2 regions of the Streptomyces sp. NPDC050418 genome follow, and region 1 is predicted to be linked to the other one. Evidence: riboswitches for the same ligand, from Rfam matches in the RefSeq annotation. Region 1 holds a riboswitch; the other holds the start of a gene.
What was found. Region 1 has a riboswitch for thiamine pyrophosphate ahead of thiO (glycine oxidase ThiO). Riboswitches for the same ligand answer to the same signal wherever they lie in the genome.

Region 1 (7,702 bases):
GAAGGCCTCGTCCTCGGCCGGGCTGCCGGGCGGGGTGGCCCAGCCGCGCGGGTTGGCCACGAAGACCTGGACGGTCTCGCACCCCAGCTCACGCGCGTACGGGAGACCTTTGGTGGCGAGACCGCCGGCCACGGGGACGTGGCTGCCGACGGGGTTACGGGAGCGTTGCACGAGGTCAAGGGTGTCATGCGGGCGCCGGAACCCGTCCGGCGCCCGTCGTCCCCGTCCGCGGAGCTCGTCCGTGCGGCTCAGCGGATCTTGATGGTGATCGTCGAGCCCTTGGGCGCTTCCTCGCCGCCCTCGACCGACTGGCTCTCCACCGTGTCGCCGAACAGGCCGAGCAGGCCGCGGTCCTCGTCGACCTCGAAGCCCGCGTCCGTCAGCGTCTGCTTGGCGTCGTCGACGCTCTCGCCGGTGACGTCCGGGACCTCGACCATCTCCGGGCCCTTGGAGATCGACAGTGTGACCGTGTCGCCCTCGCCGAGCTGCGCGCCGCCGCCGGGCGACTGCGCACCGATCAGACCCTTCTCGTGCACGGAGTGGACCTGTTCGTCGGCGATCTCGACCTTGAAGCCGTCCTCCTCCAGGTCCTCGCGCGCGTCCTCGGGCGAGGACCCGGTGACATCCGGGACCTCGACCGGCTCGCCCTTGCTGACGGTGAGGGCGACGGCCGTGCCCGACTGACGCTGCGTCCCCGAGGTCGGGCTGGTGCGGATCACCTGACCGCGTTCCACGTCGTCGCTGAACTCCCGGGTGACCGTGCCCGGTTCGAGCCCGGCCGCCTTCAGCTCCTTCTTCGCCGCGGCGAGCGAGGAACCGCTGACGTCGGGCACACGCACGATCTTCTGGCCGAGCGAGACCGTCAGTGTGACGGTGCCGCCCTCACGGATGCGCTTGCCCTGTCCGGGATCGCTGCCCATCACCTCGCCGCGCTCGTAGGCGTCGCTGTGCTTCCGGTTGACCTTGTCGTCGATCCGGAGCCCGGCGGCCTCCAGCTTCTTGCGGGCCTCGGCCTCCGACTTCGCGAGGATCGGCGGGACCTGCGTGAACTGCCCGGAGTTGATGTACCAGACGCCCGCGCCGATGCCGAGCGCGAGGAGCACCGCGGCGATCACCGTGTACATCCCGCGCCGCGGCCGCCGCGCACCCGCGGGTGCGACGGGAGCGGTCGGTGCGGCCGGCGGCATCTCCAGACGGCTGGTGCGGTGGAGCGCGTCGCCCTCGGCGGGCAGCGGCCGCGGCACCGTACGAGGGATCACGCTCGTACGGTCCTCGGCGCCGCTGTGCGCGGGTACCTGGTCGACCGCGGCCGGCGGTATCGCGTCCAGCTGCTCCTCGCTGAGCGCGGCGCGCGCCTGCCGGGTCTGGCCGAGCAGCGCGACGGCGTCGTACGGGCGCAGCTCGGGAGTACGGGCCGTCGCGGACGCGACGAGTTCGTCGAGGTCGACCGGGAGACCCGGCACCATGGCCGAGGGCGCGGGCACGTCCTCGTGGAGGTGCTTGTAGAGGATCTGCGCGGGCGACTCACCGGAGTGCGGCTTGGCGCCGGTGAGCATCTCGTAGAGGACGACACCGCACGCGTACACATCTACGCGGGGGTCGGCGACGCCGCGCTCGATCTGCTCCGGCGCCAGATACGAGACCGTGCCGAGGACGGTGCCGGTGGTGTTCGTCACCGTGTCCACGGACCGGACGAGACCGAAGTCCGCGACCTTGACCCGGCCGTCATCCCCTATCAGGACGTTCTCGGGCTTCATGTCACGGTGCACGAAGCCCGCGCGGTGCGCCGCACCGAGCGCCGCGAGCACCGGCTCCAGGATGTCGAGGGCGGCGCGTGGCTGCAGGGCACCACGCTCGCGCAGCACGTCACGCAGGGTGCAGCCGGCCACGTACTCCATCGCGAGATAGACGTACGCGCCCTGGGCGCCCTGGTCGAAGACGGCGACCACATTGGGGTGGGCGAGCCGGGCCACGGACTTGGCCTCGCGGATGAAGCGGTCGACGAACGCGGCGTCGGCGGCGAGCGTCGGGTGCATCACCTTGAGGGCGAGCACGCGGTCGAGGCGGGTGTCCACGGCCCGGTAGACCGTGGCCATCCCGCCCACCGCGATCCGTGCGTCGATGCGGTACCGGCCGTCGAGCAGCTGCCCGACGAGAGGGTCCTGGAGGGTCGTGTCCACGCGCAGAGTCTACGAGCCGGGACGAGGGTGGTTGCGCTCTCGGGGCCGTACTGGGGCCGAGCTGTGACGGATTCGGTGCGGCGGGTCGCGGTGCGCGGGCACGCCTGGTCAGAACGCCGGGCGCTCGGGATCCAGCCGCGCCCGGCCCTCCCGGGGCGAGGACGCCTCCGCGAAGTGGCGGCGCGGGATACGGCCCGCGCGGTACGCGAGACGGCCCGCCTCCACACCGTGGCGCATCGCCTCCGCCATGAGGACCGGCTCCTGGGCGCGGGTGACCGCCGAGGCGAGCATCACGGCCGCGCAGCCCAGCTCCATCGCCAGCGCCACGTCGGAGGCCGTGCCCGCGCCCGCGTCGAGGATCACGGGCACCTCCGCGTTCTCCACGATCAGCTGGAAGTTGTGCGGGTTGCGGATGCCGAGGCCCGAGCCGATGGGGGAGCCGAGCGGCATGATCGCCGCGCAGCCCGCGTCCTGAAGCTTCCGGGCGAGTACGGGGTCGTCGTTGGTGTAGGGCAGGACCGTGAACCCGTCGTCCACCAGGGTCTCGGCGGCCTCCAGGGTCTCCACCGGGTCCGGCAGGAGCGTGCGCTCGTCGGCGATGACCTCCAGCTTCACCAGGTCCGTGCCGAGTGCCTCGCGTGCGAGACGTGCGGTGAGGACCGCCTCGCCCGCGGTGAAGCAGCCCGCCGTGTTCGGCAGCACCTCGATACCGAGCTTGGTCAGGACGGAGAGCACGGACCCCTTGGTGCCGGGGTCGACGCGGCGCATCGCGACGGTGGTGAGTTCCGTGCCGGACGCCGTCAGGGAGCGTTCGAGGATGTTGAGGCTCGGGGCACCGCCGGTGCCCATGATCAGGCGCGAGGAGTACGTCCTCGATCCGATGACGAGAGTGTCGTCGGCCATGATGGTCAGCCTCCCTGGACGGCGGTCAGGACCTCGACGCGGTCGCCGGTGCGCAGGGCCGTGGCCTGCCACTCGCCGCGCGGTACGACGGTCTCGTTGAGTGCGGCCGCCACCCCGGAGGGCGCGGCGGTGAGGGTCGCGACGAGCGCGTCGAGCGTGAGGCCCTCCGACACCGCCCGCGTCTCGCCGTTGACCTCGACGGAGATCTCGCTCATACGGTCTGCTCCTGACGTGCTCCGAAGCGCTTCGGGGTGAACGGGCGGGCGGCCTCCGGGAGTTCCCCGGTCGTCAGGACCTGGGCCATCGCGTCGCCCGTGACGGGGGTGAGCAGCACGCCGTTGCGGTGGTGGCCGGTGGCGAGAAGCAGGTCCGGCAGTGCGGTCGGGCCGAGCAGCGGGGCGTTGTCGGGGGAGCCGGGGCGCAGGCCCGCGATGGTCTCCACCAGCGGGAGTTCCGTGATGCCCGGGATCAGCTCGTGCGCGTCCCGCAGGAGTTCGTAGACGCCGCCCGCGGTGACCGTCGTGTCGTAGCCCTGCTCCTCGCTGGTCGCGCCGACGACCAGCTCGCCGTTCTCGCGCGGGACCAGGTAGACATCGCTGCCGCGGACGACCGCGCGAACGGTGCGCTGCAGGAAGGGGGCGTACGCGTCGGGGATGCGCAGGCGCAGGACCTGCCCCTTCACGGGGCGGACCGGCACGGCGACCTCCTCGGGGAGGCCGGTCAGGAGGGCGGTGTGGCTGCCGCCCGCGAGGACGGTGCGGCCGGCGGTGAGTTCCGTGCCGTCGGTGAGGGCGACGCCCGCCGCCCGGTCCCGTATGACCGAGAGCCGGGCGGCCCACTCGCGGTGGAAGGTGACACCCGCGCGCTCGCAGGCGATGAGCAGGGCCTTCGCGAGGCGGCGCGGATCGATCTGGTGGTCGTCGTCGGCGCGCAGGCCGCCGCGGACGCCGGGCGCGAGCATCGGTTCCAGCCGGCGGCACTCGCGGCCCGAGAGCCACTCCGAGGCGAGGCCCGCGCGCTGCTGCAGGGCGTGGACCTCGCGCAGGTGGGCGCGGTCGTCGGCGTCGAGTGCGACGGAGAGGGTGCCGCAGGAGCGGTAGCCGAGGTCCTCGCCGCTCGCCTCGGTGAGCTCTTCGGCGAACGACGGGTAGCGGTCGGCCGAGGCCAGGTTGAGGGCGAGGAGGGTCTCCTCGCCGTAGTGCAGTTCGGTGACGGCGGCGAGCATCCCGGCCGCGACCTGGGCGGCGCCCCGGCCGGGGGCCGGGTCGACGACCGCGGTGCGCAGGCCCTGCTGCGCGGACCGCCAGGCCGTGACCAGGCCGATGATCCCGCCTCCCACGACGAGGACGTCGTGCGGTGCGGTCGCTGTGGACGGCACCTTCGAAGACAGCTGTGACATGGGCGTCCAGCCCCTCCCTTCGCCGGCATGACCCGGATCAGGTTCATACGGTCGGAGGCCGCCGCCTCCCTCTCAGCCCGGCGCGTCCGGGCTCCCGCGGTGTGCAGTGGGTTCACTTTAGCGTTCGGGGTTGGGGCGCTTGAAGTGTGGCCGGGTCCGTGGGTGGCCTTACGGGCCTGCGGCCCGCGCGTCGCTGCGCCGCTCCGCGGCGCCGGGGTTCCGTGGGCTCCGCCCCCGTCCTGGGCTCTGCCCTCTCGCCCGGCCGGGCTTGCGCGGGGGCCTTGCGGGCCTGCGGCCCGGACGCTGCTGCGCCGCTCCGCGGCGCTGGGAGGTTCGGGGGCTGACGCCCCTGGCCCCGTTCGGGGTTCTGGCCTTGCGCCGGGCCGGCTTTGCGCGGGGGCACTGCGGGCCTGCGGCCCGGACGCTGCTGCGCCGCTCCGCGGCGCTGGGAGGCCGAGGGCTGACGCCCCCGGGCCCCCTTGCGGGGCTCCGCCCCTGCACCCCGGCGGGGGCTCCGCCCCCTGCACCCCCGCGGGGTTCGCCAGCTGCTTCGGCGCGCTCGCGGGGTTAGCCATCTGTTAGGCACGCTCGCGGGGTGCGCCGTCTGCCCGGCAACCCGCGGGGCGCGCGATCCGCCACCTCCGCGCGGCGCGCGATCCGCCACCTTTGCGGGGTTCGCGACCTGCCCCCGCCACCCTCGCGGGGAGCACCAGCCACCTTTGCACCCTCGCGGGGGTTCGCGATCCACCATGCACCCCTGCGGGTCCGCAACCCACCCCGCTGGGTTCGCAACCCACCCCGCCGGACGTGCCACCCACCCCGCTGGGCGCACAACCCACCCCGCCGGGCACACAACCCACCCCGCCGGGCACACAATCCGGACTCCCAAGGGACTGTGCCCATCCACCCCGCAAGCGCATCCTGGCCCCAGGCAAACCCTCACCGTTGTGGAACACCTCACGGCCTGAGCTGTGGGATCCAGGGTTCCTGACGGTTCGTCAGTTGTTTATGGTGGCCGGGTGAGCGATCAGGTGGAGGTGGGACCCGTGGAGCAGCGCCGAGTGGTGATCGTCGGGGCGGGGATGGCCGGGGTGCAGACGGCGGTTGCCCTGCGGGAGCAAGGGTTCGAGGGGCCGGTCCGGCTGATCGGTGCCGAGCCGCACCAGCCGTACGACCGGCCGCCGCTGTCGAAGGCCGTGCTGCTCGGCAAGGCCGAGGGCTCCGCGTTCGAGGTGGACTTCGAATCCCTCGGCGTCGAGCTGGAGTTGGGGCGCGAGGCGACCGGCCTCAGGGCGGGGGAGCATGAGCTCGACACCGCGCAGGGGCCCGTACCGTACGACGTCCTCGTCCTCGCGACCGGTGCCGAGCCGCTCCAGCTGCCCGGCACGGAAGGCGTCCCCGGCGTGCATCTCCTGCGCACGCTGGATGACGCGCAGCGGCTGCGGCCCGTGCTCGCCGAGCAGCACGACATCGTGGTCGTGGGCGCCGGCTGGATCGGCGCGGAGTTCGCCACGGCCGCGCGGGACGCGGGGTGCGCGGTGACCGTCGTCGAGGCCGCCGGCCGGCCGCTCGCCGGCGCGCTGCCGGCGGAGGTCGCGGCGCCGATGGCGGACTGGTACGCGGAGGCGGGCGCGGTCCTGCGCACGGGTGCGCGGGTGCGGGCGGTCGAGCCCGGCGCCGTCGTCCTCGACGACGGGACCCGGCTGCCCGCGGGCGCGGTCGTCGTCGGCATCGGCGCGCGCCCGGCGACGGGCTGGCTCGCGGGCTCGGGCGTGGAGCTGGGCCCGGACGGCGCGGTCGTCGCGGACGCCGCGCTGCGGACCTCGGCCCCTGACGTGTACGCGGTCGGCGACTGCGCCTCGTTCCCCTCGGCCCGCTACGGCGCCCGCCTCCTGGTCCACCACTGGGACAACGCGCTGCAGGGCCCGCGCACGGTGGCCGCCAACATCCTCGGCACCGAGCCCGCGGTCTACGACCCGGTCCCGTACTTCTGGTCCGAGCAGTTCGGCCGCTTCGTCCAGTACGCGGGCCACCACACTGACGCGGACACCCTGGTGTGGCGCGGAGACCCGTCCGGCCCCGCCTGGTCGGTCTGCTGGCTGCGCGAGGGCACCCTCACAGCGGTCCTCGCCGTGGGCCGCCCCCGCGACCTGGCCCAGGGCCGCAAGCTGATCGAGTCATCCGCAACGATCGACCCGGCCCGGGCGGCGGACGCCGGGATCCCGCTGAAGAGCGCGGTGCTGAAGTAGGCGATTGCGGGGTCTCCTGTCCCAGCGGTGGGGTGTGGGAGCGTCAGCCCCCGCAACCTCCCCCGCCGCGGAGCGGCGGAGCAGCGTCGCCCGTGAGGGCGCATGGCCCAGGGCGCCCCGGGCCGCAACCTGCCCCAACGGGCCCGCGAGGGAACGGGGGGCGTGAGGGCGCCAGCCCCACATAAACCTCCCCGCCGCGGAGCGGCGGAGCGTCACCGCCCGTGAGGGCGCAAGGCCCCCGGGCGCAGCCCAGCCCGAAAGGGGTCGTGGGGGCGTCAGCCCCCGCAACCTCCCCCGCCGCGGAGCGGCGGAGCAGCGTCGCCCGTGAGGGCGCAGGGGCAGGCCCCCCGGGCCACCCGAACCCACCCCCACCCCCCAACCCATGGCACTCTTGAGCCGTGACCCAGATTGACGCAAAGACCGAGGCTCTCGTGCCCGCGTGGCTGAACCTTCCCGAGATCGCCGACATGTTCGGGGTCGAGGTGACGCGTGTGCGGCAGCACGTCAGGGAAGGCCGGCTGCTGGCCGTGCGCCGTGGGGAGAACAAGGCGCTGTACGTGCCCGCCGCCTTCATCGACGGCAACGCCGAGGACGGCTGGAAGATCGTCAAGGGCCTGCCGGGCGTGCTGACCCTGCTGCGCGACGACGGCTTCTCCGACGAGGAGATGCTGGAGTGGCTCTTCACGGCGGACGACACCCTGCCCGGCACCCCCGCACAGGCCCTGAGCGAGAATCGCGGCACGGAGGTGAAGCGCCGCGCCCAGGCGCTCGCCGTCTGACAGCCACGTAGACGACAACGTGCGGCCCGACGGCCGCGTACCGCATTCGGCAGACGGGCCTCGCGACCGGGGAACACCCCCGGTCCGGGGCCCGTGTGCCGCGAACGAGGGGGGTTCCCATGTCCGTCACCGCAGCACGGCGCCGCGCCCAGCTGGCCGACGCCCGTCTGTACCTGTGCACCGACGCCCGCA
Region 2 (7,702 bases), on a different contig from region 1:
GCCGTACTTCTCCACCGACACCACCGCCGCGCAGCGCGCCCTCGAGATCGACGCCGAGGCGATGCTCATGGGCAAGAACGGTGTCGACGGGGTCTACGACTCCGACCCGAACAAGAACCCCGACGCGGTCAAGTTCGACGCCCTCGAATACGGCGAGGTCATCACGCGCGACCTCAAGGTCGCCGACATGACCGCGATCACCCTGTGCCGGGACAACAAGCTGCCGATTCTCGTCTTCGAGCTTCTGACGGCGGGCAATATCGCTCGCGCGGTCAAGGGTGAGAAGATCGGCACGCTCGTGAGCGACCAGGGCACCCGGAGCTGACTGCCTGACTCCGGGCCATCCCGTACGGGGATGGACAAAGCCCTGCCGGTCGGACACCGTGCAGGAAAGAGACGGACTTAGCCGGCCGCCCCGTGCATGCCGGGCCACTCAAGACACGCAGGAGCAAGTGGTGATCGAAGAGACCCTCCTCGAGGCCGAGGAGAAGATGGAGAAGGCCGTCCTGGTCGCCAAGGACGACTTCGCCGCGATCCGCACCGGGCGTGCGCACCCGGCGATGTTCAACAAGATCGTGGCCGACTACTACGGCGCCCTGACGCCGATCAACCAGCTGGCGTCGTTCTCGGTGCCGGAGCCGCGTATGGCCGTGGTGACCCCCTTCGACAAGAGCGCGCTGCGCAACATCGAGCAGGCGATCCGCGACTCGGACCTGGGCGTCAACCCGAGCAACGACGGTCACCTCATCCGGGTGGTGTTCCCGGAGCTGACCGAGGAGCGCCGCCGCGAGTTCATCAAGGTCGCCAAGACAAAGGCCGAGGACTCCAAGATCTCGATCCGCTCCGTGCGCCGCAAGGCCAAGGAGACGATCGACAAGGCGATCAAGGACGGCGAGGTCGGCGAGGACGAGGGCCGTCGCGCCGAGAAGGAGCTCGACGACACCACCTCGAAGTACGTCGCACAGGTGGACGAGCTGCTCAAGCACAAGGAAGCCGAGCTGCTCGAGGTCTGATGAACGACTCTTCCTGGGGGGCTCCGCCGCAGGCCGGCTACTGGGGACCGCCCGAGATGGGCCCTGTCCAGGGGCGCCCCGAGGCGGGTCCTGCCTACGATGAGCCGGAAGTTCAGCAGACCCGGCCCATGCCTGTCGTATCGGAAGCCGATTTCGCAGAGTTGCACGCGGCGGCCGGTCCGGGCACGGACCAGGACCAGTACGGAACGGGGGCCTCTCGGCTGAGCGGCCCCTTGTTCCGCGACGAGATGCCACAGGAGCCCATGCCCAGCGCCGCCCCCTCGCCCTCGGGCGAGCCTTCCGAGCCGCCGCGGCATGCGGCGCCGCAGGGCGGGGACCACGGTGCGCAGGCCGGAGCCCCGTCGGCACCGGCAGGTCCGTCCGCGGCGCCCGCTCCGTCCGCCGCGCCCGCAGGCCGGCAGAAGAAGCGGGCCGGGCGGGATCTGCGGGCTGCCATAGGCGTCGGTGTCGGGCTCGGCGCGGTGATCATCGCGTCGCTCTTCATCGTCAAGGCGGTGTTCGTCGGCGTCATAGCGCTCGCCGTCGTCGTCGGCCTGTGGGAGCTCACCACGCGGCTGCAGGAGCGCAAGCAGATCAAGGCGCCGCTGGTGCCGCTCGCGGTCGGCGGTGCGGCCATGGTCGTCGCCGGTTACGTGCGCGGGGCCGAGGGCGCCTGGGTGGCGATGGCGCTCACCGCGCTCGCGGTCCTCGTCTGGCGGATGACCGAACCGCCGGAGGGCTACCTCAAGGACGTCACCGCCGGTGTCTTCGCCGCGTTCTACGTGCCGTTCCTGGCCACGTTCGTCGCGCTGATGCTCACGGCGGACGACGGTCCGCAGCGGGTCCTGACCTTCCTGCTTCTGACGGTGGTCAGCGACACCGGTGCGTACGCGGTCGGCTGGCGCTTCGGCAAGCACAAGCTCGCGCCGCGCATCAGCCCCGGCAAGACGCGCGAAGGTCTGCTCGGTGCGGTCTCGTTCGCGATGGTCGCGGGTGCGCTGTGCATGGCGTTCCTGATCGACGGCGGCACGTGGTGGCAGGGTCTGCTGCTCGGGCTCGCGGTCGCGGCGAGTGCCACGCTCGGTGACCTCGGCGAGTCGATGATCAAGCGCGATCTCGGCATCAAGGACATGGGCACGCTGCTGCCGGGCCACGGCGGCATCATGGACCGCCTGGACTCCCTGCTGCCGACGGCTCCGGTCGTCTGGCTGCTGTTCGTGGTGTTCGTGGGGTCCGGCTGACCTGCGTTTCTTTCGTACGAGGAGGGGCTCGCCCAGAAATGGGGCGGGCCCCTTTTCGTATGACCTCCGTATGATCACGCCATGCCGCGCTCGCACCCGCACCCGCACCTGCCGACCACCGAGTCCGCCGTCGCCGCGATCCGCGAGATCGCGCGCGAGGAGAACCGGGAGATGGCCGTCACCGACGCCATCGGGGCGGACCAGACCTCACGGCGGACCTCCGCGGGGGCCTTCGTGGTGCTCGATCCGGACGGTTCGCTGCCGCACGAGGCCTACGTCGAGCTGGGCGGCACACCCGTCGTCGACGTACGGCTCTTCCCCGAGGACGACGCGAAGATCGTGGTCGACGGCGTCGAGTTCCACGACGTCCCGAGGGACGCGGTACCCGCCTTCCTGCGCTCCGTCTACGGCGGCCTCGCCTCGGTCAAGGGACGGTTCTTCCCGCCCGGCGAATGGCTCATCGTGCCGCTGCCGGGCGACGAGACATACAAGGAACTGATCGAGGTCAGCCTGACCCCGTGGCTGGCGCGCAGCGTGCGGAAGTAGCTTCACGACTCGGACGTGGCGAAACTCCTGTGCGCCGGCAACCGAGGGTGCGGCAGCATGGCCGCATGCCTGACCTGAAGTGGGAGGACGTTGAAGTCTTCCTCGATCCTGAACTGAACGGGACGCTGCCGGATATGTGTTGCGGCCGGCCGTGAGCAAGAGGCGATATGTCGCGCGGGGCGTCCCCGGTGGGTATCGGGTGTGGGACAACAAGGGACGGCGATGGTGGGGTGATCACTATGAGCTGTGCCCTGATGATCTCCTGACTGAGCTGAACGGGGCAGCCCGCTCGGAGAAGATCACCGCCCTGATGAAGCGGTACCGGGCGTTGAAGAGGTAGCGACGGCGACCGTCAGTGACAGGGCCCCGGGCGACGGCCGCAGGTCACGTCCATTTGTCTGCGACACTGATACAGCCATGCCTAAACCCGGAGAACTCACTTTCGTCGCCCCCCGCGGAGCCAAGAAGCCGCCGCGGCACCTTGCCGATCTCTCGCCCGCCGAGCGCAAGGAAGCCGTTGCCGCGATCGGGGAGAAGCCGTTTCGTGCCAAGCAGCTGTCGCAGCACTACTTTGCGCGGTATGCCCATGACCCTGCCGAGTGGACGGACATTCCGGCCGGCTCGCGGGGCAAGCTCCAGGAAGCGCTGCTTCCTGAGCTGATGACTGTCGTGCGGCATCTGTCGACCGACCAGGAGACCACCCGCAAGACCCTGTGGAAGCTGCATGACGGGACGCTCGTCGAGTCCGTCCTCATGCGGTATCCCGACCGCGTGACGATGTGCATCTCGTCGCAGGCCGGCTGCGGGATGAACTGTCCGTTCTGCGCGACCGGGCAGGCCGGGCTCGACCGGAACCTGTCGACCGCCGAGATCGTGCACCAGATCGTCGACGGGATGCGCGCGCTGCGGGACGGGGAGGTGCCCGGCGGGCCGTCGCGGCTGTCCAACATCGTCTTCATGGGGATGGGCGAGCCGCTCGCGAACTACAACCGGGTCGTCGGCGCCATCCGGCGGCTGACCGACCCGGAGCCCGACGGGCTCGGGCTGAGCCAGCGCGGGATCACCGTGTCCACGGTCGGGCTCGTCCCGGCGATGCTGCGCTTCGCCGACGAGGGCTTCAAGTGCCGGCTCGCCGTCTCGCTGCACGCGCCCGACGACGAGCTGCGCGACACCCTCGTACCGGTCAATACGCGGTGGAAGGTGCGGGAGGTGCTCGATGCCGCGTGGGAGTACGCGGAGAAGTCCGGGCGCCGCATCTCGATCGAGTACGCGCTGATCCGGGACATCAATGACCAGGCCTGGCGCGGGGACCGGCTCGGGCGGCTGCTCAAGGGGAAGCGGGTGCACGTCAACCTGATCCCGCTGAACCCGACGCCCGGTTCGAAGTGGACGGCCTCGCGGCCCGAGGACGAAAAGGCCTTCGTCGAGGCGATCGCCGCGCACGGTGTACCGGTGACGATCCGGGATACCCGTGGGCAGGAGATCGACGGGGCCTGCGGTCAGCTGGCGGCGTCCGAGCGCTGACGATCAGGGACGACCGTCCCGAGCGCTGAGACTCGTACAGGCGTCCGGCTGTCAGCAGGTAGCCTGGCTGAAAACATCTGCATATTCCGACAGGGGAGCGCCACAGCGCTGAGAGTGCGGACGCCATCGGGCCCAGTGCCCCGGCCGCCGCAGACCCTCTGAACCTTGCCCAGGTCATTCTGGGTAGGAAGTTCGGTCACCACTCGAGCTGTTGCGCCCTGCCCGGAAACCGTCCGCGGTTTCCGGGCAGGGCCGCGTCTCTTCCTGGTCACTTCCAGGAGGAATCAGTGAGCACCACCAGATACGTCACGATCACCGCCGTGGCCACGGGCCTCGGCATGGTCGCCCTCGCCGCCTGCGGCAGCGGCTCGTCCGGTTCCGGTGAAGGCTCCGGCACGGAGTCGAAGACCGTCACGCTGGTCAGCCATGACTCGTTCAACGCGTCGAAGGACGTGCTGGCAGCGTTCGAGAAGAAGACCGGCTACAAGGTCCAGGTCCTCAAGAGCGGCGACGCCGGATCGGCCGTCAACAAGGCGGTCCTGTCCAAGGGCAACCCGCAGGGCGATGTCTTCTTCGGCGTCGACAACACGCTGCTCTCGCGCGCTCTCGACAACGGCATCTTCACCTCGTACGAGGCCAAGGGCCTGGACCGGATCCCTGAGAAGCTGCAGCTCGACAAGGACGGGCACCGGGTGACGCCCGTCGACACCGGTGAGATCTGCGTCAACTACGACAAGGCGTACTTCGAGGAGAAGAAGCTCGACCCGCCGCAGTCCTTCGACGACCTGGTCAAGCCGGAGTACAAGAACCTGCTGGTCACCGAGAACGCCGCGACGTCCTCGCCCGGCCTCGGCTTCCTGCTCGGCACCGCCGCGCAGTACGGCGACGACGGCTGGCAGGACTACTGGTCGAAGCTGAAGGACAACGGCGTCAAGGTCGTCGACAGCTGGGAGCAGGCGTACAACGAGGAGTTCTCGGGCTCCGCCGGCGGCAAGAAGGCCAAGGCCGACCGTCCGCTCGTCGTCTCGTACGCCTCCAGCCCGCCCGTCGAGGTGCTCTACGCGGAGAAGAAGACCGACACCGCGCCGACCGGGGTCTCCACCGGGACCTGCTTCCAGCAGACCGAGTTCGCGGGCCTTCTGAAGGGCGCGAAGAACGAGGCCGGCGGCAAGGCGCTGATCGACTTCCTGATCTCGAAGCAGTTCCAGGACGACATGCCGCTGAACATGTTCGTCAACCCGGTCGTCGAGGACGCGACGCTGCCCGAGCTCTTCACGAAGCACGGCGCGAAGGTCGACGACCCGCAGACGATGGACCCCAAGAAGATCGCGGAGAACCGTGAGGACTGGGTCAAGTCGTGGCAGTCGCTGGTCGTGAAGTAACACCCCGGGCGGCATCCCGGGGCAGGGACCTGCGCGGGAGCGCGATCCGGTGCGGTCTGATGGCCGTGCCGGTCGCGTTCTTCGCGCTGTTCTTCGCCTATCCTGTCGCATCGATCGTCGGACGGGGTCTGAAGACCGGCGAGGGCTGGCAGTTCGGGCGCTTCGGCGAGGTGCTCTCCGATCCGGCGATCGGCCAGGTCCTGTGGTTCACGACCTGGCAGGCCCTCGCCTCGACCGCGCTCACGCTGCTGATCGCGCTGCCAGGCGCGTATGTCTTCGCGCGCTTCGACTTCCCCGGCAAGCAGTTGCTCCGGGCTGTCGTCACCGTGCCGTTCGTGCTGCCCACGGTCGTCGTCGGCTCGGCCTTCCTCGCGCTCCTCGGGCGCGGCGGGCTGCTCGACGAGGCGTGGGGCGTACGGCTCGACACCACGGTGTGGGCGATCCTGCTCGCGCATGTCTTCTTCAATTACGCGGTCGTCGTACGGACCGTCGGCGGTCTGTGGTCGCAGCTCGACCCGCGCCAGGAGGAGGCCGCGCGGATGCTCGGCGCCTCGCGGTTCGCGGCCTGGCGCAAGGTGACGCTGCCCGCGCTCGGGCCCGCGGTCGCGGCGGCCGCGCTGATGGTCTTCCTCTTCACGTTCAGCTCGTTCGGGGTCGTCATGATCCTCGGCGGACCCGCTTTCGCGACCCTTGAGGTCGAGATCTACCGGCAGACCGCGCAGCTGCTCGCCCTCGACACGGCGGCAGTCCTGACGATGGTGCAGTTCGTGGCCGTCTGCGGGATCCTCGCGCTGCACGCGTGGACCGTACGGCGCCGGGAGACGGCACTGAAGCTCGTCGATCCGCAGCGCACCTCGCACCGGCCGCGCGGCGCCGGTCAGTGGACGCTGCTCGGCGGGGTCCTCGCGACCGTCGCGCTCCTGATCGTGCTGCCGCTCGGCGTCCTCGTGCAGCGCTCGTTCGCCACCGCGGACGGCTTCGGGCTCGGCTATTTCAAGGCGCTCACCTCGGCGGAGGGCGGGGCCTTCCTCGTCCCGCCGATCGACGCCGTGTGGAATTCACTGGAGTACGCGGTGGTCGCCACGGCCATCGCCGTGGTGATCGGCGGGCTCGCCGCCGTGGCGCTCACCCGGCGCGCGGGCCGTTTCGTACGGGGCTTCGACGCGCTCCTGATGCTGCCGCTCGGGGTGTCGGCGGTGACCGTCGGCTTCGGGTTCCTGATCACCCTGGACGAGCCGCCCCTCGACCTGCGGGCCTCGTGGATCCTGGTGCCGCTCGCGCAGGCGCTGGTCGGCGTGCCCTTCGTCGTACGGACGATGCTGCCCGTGCTGCGGGCCGTGGACGGGCGGCTGCGGGAGGCCGCGGCGGTGCTCGGGGCCTCGCCGTGGCGGGTGTGGCGCGAGGTCGATCTGCCGCTCGTGCGGCGGGCGCTGCTTGTCGCGGCCGGGTTCGCGTTCGCCGTCTCGCTCGGTGAGTTCGGGGCGACGGTGTTCATCGCACGCCCGGAGAACCCGACGCTGCCCGTCGCCGTGGCCACGCTGCTCGGGCGGGCCGGTGAGCTCAACTACGGGCAGGCGATGGCCCTTTCGACCCTACTGATGCTGGTGTGCGCCGTGTCGCTGCTGCTCCTCGAGCGGGTGCGGACGGACCGGACCGGGGAGTTCTGATGGCGCTGCTCACTCTGGAGACCGCCGGCGTCCGCTTCGGCGGGCACGCGGCGCTCGACGCCGTGGACCTGGAGGTCGCCGAGCACGAGATCGTCTGTGTGCTCGGGCCGAGCGGCAGCGGGAAGTCGACGCTCCTGCGGGCCGTCGCGGGCCTGCAGGACCTCGACTCCGGGCGGGTCCTGCTCGACGGGCGCGACCAGCGCGGGGTGCCCGCGCACCAGCGGGGCGTGGGCCTGATGTTCCAGGACCATCAGCTGTTCCCGCAGCGCGACGTGGGCGGCAACGTCGCCTTCGGGCTGCGGATGCATGGGGCGTCCAAGGCCGAACAG

Region 2: it holds a riboswitch for thiamine pyrophosphate, as region 1 does, so the genes downstream of both, ACIBI4_RS29910 (thiamine ABC transporter substrate binding subunit) here and thiO (glycine oxidase ThiO) in region 1, are expected to answer to the same signal.

Annotation. Positions count from the first base shown of each region.
Region 1 is NZ_JBITIG010000006.1:457,254-464,955, reverse strand. Features, by position in the region: gene ACIBI4_RS17385 (deoxyribonuclease IV) at 1-171, opposite strand, end outside; gene pknB (Stk1 family PASTA domain-containing Ser/Thr kinase) at 249-2,180, opposite strand; gene ACIBI4_RS17375 (thiazole synthase) at 2,289-3,083, opposite strand; gene thiS (sulfur carrier protein ThiS) at 3,089-3,298, opposite strand; gene thiO (glycine oxidase ThiO) at 3,295-4,482, opposite strand; TPP riboswitch at 4,480-4,590, opposite strand; gene ACIBI4_RS17360 (NAD(P)/FAD-dependent oxidoreductase) at 5,565-6,731, shown strand; gene ACIBI4_RS17355 (Rv2175c family DNA-binding protein) at 7,130-7,510, shown strand; gene thiE (thiamine phosphate synthase) at 7,630-7,702, shown strand, end outside.
Region 2 is NZ_JBITIG010000014.1:135,580-143,281, reverse strand. Features, by position in the region: gene pyrH (UMP kinase) at 1-325, shown strand, start outside; gene frr (ribosome recycling factor) at 456-1,013, shown strand; gene ACIBI4_RS29930 (phosphatidate cytidylyltransferase) at 1,013-2,254, shown strand; gene ACIBI4_RS29925 (hypothetical protein) at 2,336-2,800, shown strand; gene ACIBI4_RS29920 (hypothetical protein) at 2,952-3,140, shown strand; gene rlmN (23S rRNA (adenine(2503)-C(2))-methyltransferase RlmN) at 3,218-4,324, shown strand; TPP riboswitch at 4,406-4,532, shown strand; gene ACIBI4_RS29910 (thiamine ABC transporter substrate binding subunit) at 4,612-5,706, shown strand; gene ACIBI4_RS29905 (ABC transporter permease) at 5,766-7,373, shown strand; gene ACIBI4_RS29900 (ABC transporter ATP-binding protein) at 7,373-7,702, shown strand, end outside.